2 linked regions of the Anaerocolumna sp. AGMB13020 genome follow. The protein of the gene in region 1 binds, or shares a complex with, the protein of each later gene. Links are inferred from orthologs where the notes say so. Each region holds a gene or a part of one and is shown on either strand. Other genes may lie near its edges.

Region 1 (3,262 bases):
TCATCCATGGTTCTGGTGTCTGTTTCGATAAGTTCGTTCTCCTTTATTCTCATAATGGCTATGGTTATATGAACCACCAATGAATAATAGGAGCTGTTGGTCAGTCGATTTAATTTACTGTCTCTGATACTTCCAAGGCATAGGACAACCCTCTTAAGTATCTTATAATCTATTAATGGAAACATTCCTTTGTTTTCTTTTTCATAATACTCCCCTAATACGTTCCACTTCTTCTCCCCTATGGCTAACCTTAATTCCTCCGTATCGGGATTCTCATCAATAAAACGCTTCATGGCCAGGCGGTAGTTCTTCTCAGAGCCTGACAGAGCAACGCCATACCCCTGTTTTCTGATTAATGTCAGATCAAATCTTTCAAACCAGTTTTCGATAGCTTCCATATCATTACTTATGGTTGCTTCACTTACACCGAATATATTTCTATAGTAATATAGTTTCTTGGGTTCTCTGTCCCTTAAGACTTCTAATATAAGGCTGTTTCTTCTTTTTTCCTTGTCAATATAATCAATAACTTCCTTTGATTCCAGTTCCTCAAGCAGTCTGTTCTTACTGCTTCTCTCGCCCTCCATCCAGATACCTGTGCCGGCCTTGGTACTTAGGCTTAAGCCATATTTCCGCAAAAAGCCTTCCGTATTATCAAGCTCTCTTTGTACGGTACGCTTGCTTACCTTTACATCCTCCGCCAGTTTTTTGACAGATACGATGCCTTCTTCTCTTAATAGAATCGTAAATAGCTGAATGAGACGCGGAGATAACATCATGCCTCTCCCTCCTTTCTTTCACTAATTTAGAAGACGCGGAAGAGAGGGTTGACAGAACACCTGCAGTGCCTGCAATCCTCTTTTCCGCAAAGATCATATAATCAGACCTTTAGTTCATTTACCAGCATGTCATATTCCGGTGCCGATAAGAAGTTCTTTATTAAGACCAGTCTGGCTCCGGGACAACTGCTGGCCGCACGTTCTCTTAATTCTTCATGTGTTACTACTACCTGGGCATTATCAGGAATGGAGGATACGGAAGCGTGTACTACGTTAATAGAACCAAGTCCTGCGGCGGCAAGTTTCTTACGCAGGATGGTTGCACCCATGGCACTGGAACCCATTCCTGCATCGCAGGCAAATACGATACTTGAAACATCTTTTGCCACTTTTACATCTACCAGACCTTTGGAGGCATTCTTCATCTCACTTACCATTTCTTTTGCAGCCTCTAAGTCTTCTGTCTTACCAAAGATTTTTAATAGCGGTACTGCTGTCACACAGGATACTGCGCAGGCTATAATTACTGACAGGATTACTCCCAGATAACTGTCTTTGGCAGCCATACCAAGAACTGCAATAATACTTCCGGGTGAAGCAGGACCGGTTAGTCCGGCTCCAAAAATATTAAGTGTCAATATACCGCTTGCACCACCTGCGATTGCTGATAAAAGCAAGATAGGATTCATTAGAATGAAAGGAAAATAGATTTCGTGTATTCCGCCTAAGAAATGGATAATGATAGCTCCGGGTGCGGAACTTTTAGCGTTTCCTTTGCCAACCAGACAGTAAGCCAGCAGAATACCAAGTCCGGGACCAGGATTTGCTTCTAATAAAAAGAAGAGTGACTTTCCGGTCTCTGCTGTCTGCTGCAGCCCCATAGGTGTCAGTATTCCATGGTTTACTGCATTATTTAAGAACAGTACTTTGGCAGGCTCAATAAATATACTTACCAATGGAAGAATTCCGTGATCTACAAAAAATCCTACACCGGCCTCCATTACACTGTTTAAGGAGCTTACCACCGGACTGATTCCCAGGTAACCTATCATTGCAAGAATTGCTCCGAAAATACCTACTGAGAAATTATTGATTAACATCTCAAAACCGGCCGGTATCCTGCCTTCTATTAATTTGTCAAATTTTTTGATTATGTATCCCGCTAAGGGACCCATTAACATGGCTCCAAGAAACATTGGTACATCTGCTCCTACAATAACACCCATGGTTGCAATGGCACCCATAACTCCGCCTCTTGTACCGGCAACCGTCTTACCGCCGGTATAAGCAATCAGCAGGGTCAGCAGGTAGGTGGACATAGGACCTACAAGTTCGGCCATTTTTTCATTGGGAAGCCAACCAGTTGGAATGAATAAAGCTGTTATGATACCCCACGCTATAAAAGCCCCAATATTTGGCATAACCATGCCGCTTAGATATCTTCCGACTCTTTGAATTTTCTCTTTCATATCATACCCTCTCTCTTTCAATCATAATGAATAGCACATATGACATATTAAGAACTGATTGGCCAATCTCTTCTTAAGATAGTTTTATTATAAAGTATGGATAGATGATTTATCAACTTTTTAAAAATACCTTTTGTCACTAATCAATAATGACACAGCTGAAAACCAGTGTATTTTAGTTATTTTCACGGATATAGATACAAAAAAAGGTGTAGCCGATGGGAAATATTATACATTTTACCATAGGATACACCTTATGTGATTTTTTTATAAGATTAATTTATTGAGTTGGTGGCAAAAGGGGTTTTTTGCAAGGGGACGGTGAATTGGACAAAGCAGAAAGACTCATGCTTCAATTCCAAGGTATAAGAAGTCCTAATTCTCTGCGTATTTTGTGCTTGCCATAATGTAAAACAGATAACTCGCTTCGCTCAGACAATCTGTTTTACATTATAGCACAAAATACGCAGAGAAAAGGACTTCTAATACCTTTCCATAGGCGCATTCGTTCTTTCTGCTTTGTCCAATTCACCTGAAATCGTATAGAAACATCATATAGAAACAAGGTTTTGATATATGAATCATTTGATTATTCATTCTATTCATTTTTATACAGTTTGTAGTTTGTAGTTTCATTTTGTGTTTTATATCAAGCTATTATATTGTTTCATTACTGTTTAACTTATTGTTTGATTGTTGGTTTTATAATTTTATTATTATTTCATTTATTTTCGTATTCTTACTCAATAAGAAAATCAGTCCTGTATATAGCGAAAGCCCTGACATTCCTGACAAAGAGACAGCCAGCTGCAATTATGACAGACCTGGTTAAGCTTCCCTTGTTCCAGGATATGTACCTTAACCAGTTTCTTAAATTCCCGCCAGGTCACAATATCGCCAGCAGAAAGATTACATAGTTTCAGTGCCGTAGAATCATACTCTGCCACCTTTTGCCCTGATCTGCAATTTTCCTCTTCCTTATGAGGACAGCTGCTGCAGATAACATCTACCGAG
Region 2 (3,261 bases), 330 kb from region 1 along the record:
GCAACCATCTCAACATCCTTTAATTTACTTAAAGACGGCATATGCTTTCCATTTGCAATACCGCCGCAGCCAATGATACCAACCTTCACTTTTCTTTCCATCTTAACTTCTCCTTTTTCTTCTTATTTTTATTGCTGTTCTCTTATTCTTGCCCAAGGATGTGTCTGAAAACTGATTACAGTTTTTAGATGCTAAAATAATTATAAACTATAACCATATGGACATTATCTGTCTTATCTGAAATCTGTGCAGCTCATTTCTTATTATTGTTTATTTTCTAAAATATAGCATAAATAATTCGTCCATGATATAATAAATGCATAAAAAAATATCAATTATTTGTCCTCTAAGGAGCTATGATTTGGAACAGAATTATTATATTGAAAAGCGTGATACCTATAATGATCTGCCACTGCAATTCAGCCTTCATATGCAGGTATTGAACGGAACCGGCGAAATGGCCCATGCCCATATGCATGATTACATTGAGATTCTCTATGCCCTCTCGGGAAAGTATCAGATTCTTCTGAACAACAGGGATTATACCTTCAAAGAAGGCGATATGGTTCTGATCAATTCCAACGAAATACATAATGTTTTCTCAGAAAGCGAAGGCTTGAACCAGTATATCTGTATCAAGTTTGAGCCTGAGCTACTCTATACCTCCTGGTCTCTTATTGAGATGAAATATCTGATGCCCTTTATATTAAAGGATTCCTCCCATCAGAAAATATTCACCAGAGAAGAAATAGAAACCACTGTCGTTCCTTCTCTTATCGAAAATATGAACAAGGAATATACCAATGCTGCTTATGGATATGAATTCGCAATCCGGTCAGACCTCTTCCGCTTGTTCTTGTATATTATAAGAAGCTGGCATGTACAGAATATTGATTTAAATATTGGTGTTTCGATCAACAAGGAAATGGAGACTCAGCTCAGAAAGGTCTTTGATTCAATCGACGAGCGGTACAATGAGGATATTACCGCAAAAGAAATGGCAAAATACTGTAATATGAGCTACAGCTATTTTTCCAGAATGTTCAAACGGGTAATGAAGAAAAGTTTCAAGGAATACCTGAACTATGTACGTATTTCCAAAGCAGAAAAACTTCTGATCAATACCAATAATACCATTACAGAAATTGCACTGGAAACAGGCTTTACTACCTCCAGCTATTTTATCAGTCAATTTAGGGCACATAAAAATATCAGTCCCAAGCAATATCGTCTGAACTATAGGAAGCTATAATACTGATATCAGCAAAAAAAGGGCGCTGCTTTACTGGAAATTCAGAAGAATTCTTCTTTGATTCCATTCCTGTGGCAGCGGCCCTTTTTTTAATGCTTATTTCTATGAAGTTATAAATTCCACGTTCTTTTAGAGCTTAGAATCTGTCTTATAGATTCTCTCTAAAAAATTTCTCAATCTCTGTAATCACAGCTTCTTCGTCCTCACCTTCAGCGGTTATGGTTACCTGCGTTCCTTTCGTGATTCCAAGTGCCATTACTGCCATCAGCTTTCTGGCATCGGCAGAAGCTCCCTTGGAAGCTATTAAGACATTGCTCTTAAAATTTTTGACCAGCTTTACCAGCAGACCTGCAGGTCTGGCGTGAATTCCCAGCTCATCTTTTATGGTATATTCAAAATTTTTCATATTACTCCTGTTCTATATCAATGTCAGTAGATCCTGTCCATAGTTAATATTCTTTTCGCTTTCGCTAATAATATCACTGTACTCCTCCATATTTGTTACAATTACCGGAGTAATGACGGAATAACCCGCTTTCTTTATTCCTTCTATATCAAATTCAATAAGTGTCTGTCCTTTTTTAATCTTTTCTCCAATCTTTACCTTCTGCGTGAAGAATTTGCCCTCTAATTTCACGGTATCCGTACCAATATGAATGAGTATTTCCGCACCCAAATCAGACTTTAATCCAATGGCATGACCGGTAGGAAAAAGTGAGAGAACCTCGCCGTCAACTGGTGCAACAAGTTTACCTTCTACAGGAAGAATTGCTACTCCCTTACCAAGTACCTCTGTTGAGAAGGCTTCATCCTCAACCTTTTTAAGCTCCACAATTTCACCTTTCAGAGGGCTTGCGATCACTCCTTTTATACTGGTTTTATGAGCCAGAGCAGTAAGATCTTCTGTTTTATTCTCTTCGTCCTTATAAGTAACAAAGGTGGCCACAAAGGCAATTACAACTGCTACTCCCACGGCTATCAATGCCCATACCATACTGGAAATGTCTTTTGTAGCATTATTGATAAAAGTAGGAATACCAAATACTCCAAGTCCTCCAAAGGTGTAGATCTTCGCTCCGGCAGCTCCAATAATGGCTCCACCTACACCGGCTGCAAAGCAGGAAATGTAAAAGGGTTTCTTCTTTGGTAAGCTGATTCCATAGATTGCCGGCTCTGTTACTCCGAAAACACCGGATATTGCAGCAGGGATACACAGTGCTCTTAATTTCATATTTTTGGTCTTGAATAAAATAGCTGTAACTACTGCTGTCTGAGCAAAGGAAGCAGCAAAATATGGTGCAAGTACAAAATCATAACCAAAATTTGTCAAATTGAGCATCATGATAGGAACAAGTCCCCAGTGAAGACCGAAAATAACCATTACCTGCCAGAATGCACCGACCAGCAAGCCTGCGAACAACGGGCTGAAATCAAAGGCTGCAGAAGTCAGAACACCGATTAAGGAGGTCAGCAGTGAAGCAATTGGTCCTACTACCAGGAAGGTCAGGGGTGTACAGATAATAAGTGTCATCATAGGTACCAGGAAGGTCTTTACCACATCTGGTATGATTTTCTTCCAAAAAGCTTCAACCTTGCTTGCCACCCAAACAGCTAAAATAATTGGTATTACCGTTGAGGCATATCCGCCGGAGGGTATCATTACCGGTATATGAAGGAACGTGGTGTAAACACTGGTTGCAAATTTGGAGCCTTCAAATAACGTGGATACCGGTTCAAAACCTGCAATGTTAATGATGTCACTTGCATATAACAAAGCGGCACCAAGGGCCATACCTACAAATTGGTTTACATTGAACTTTTTAGCAGCTGTGAATCCCAGGAAGATAGGAAGGTAATGGAAAAATCCATCGGCTACCGCATACAGCAAAAGATAGGTTCCACCGGTCTCCGACATCCAGCCAAAATAAGTGAATAAGGCCAGGAGTCCTTTAATCATACCAGTTGCTGCCAGAACACCGAGGGTGGGCTGAAATACTCCTGAAATAATA

What was found.
Region 2: the proteins of R2R35_RS07690 (region 1) and R2R35_RS09055 are in contact, whole or in part, in an NMR structure (PDB 1J6T), measured with the Escherichia coli proteins. The link is inferred for Anaerocolumna sp. AGMB13020 from one-to-one orthologs.

The regions. Positions count from the first base shown.
Region 1 is NZ_CP136910.1:1,956,388-1,959,649, forward strand. Bases 65-2,992 are described here. They hold R2R35_RS07690 (PTS mannitol transporter subunit IICB), read right to left. Parts: upstream 2,249-2,992; coding sequence 881-2,248; downstream 65-880. Other genes in these bases: R2R35_RS07685 (BglG family transcription antiterminator), read right to left, coding at 65-779. Also shown: more of R2R35_RS07685, read right to left, coding at 1-64; R2R35_RS07695 (DUF1284 domain-containing protein), read right to left, coding at 3,004-3,262. UniProt on the Escherichia coli protein: The phosphoenolpyruvate-dependent sugar phosphotransferase system (sugar PTS), a major carbohydrate active transport system, catalyzes the phosphorylation of incoming sugar substrates concomitantly with their translocation across the cell membrane.
Region 2 is NZ_CP136910.1:2,283,086-2,286,346, forward strand. What follows is about bases 30-2,956. They hold R2R35_RS09055 (HPr family phosphocarrier protein), read right to left. Parts: upstream 1,659-2,956; coding sequence 1,401-1,658; downstream 30-1,400. Other genes in these bases: R2R35_RS09045 (Gfo/Idh/MocA family protein), read right to left, coding at 30-101; R2R35_RS09050 (AraC family transcriptional regulator), read left to right, coding at 362-1,252; R2R35_RS09060 (beta-glucoside-specific PTS transporter subunit IIABC), read right to left, coding at 1,671-2,956. Outside these bases: more of R2R35_RS09045, read right to left, coding at 1-29; more of R2R35_RS09060, read right to left, coding at 2,957-3,261.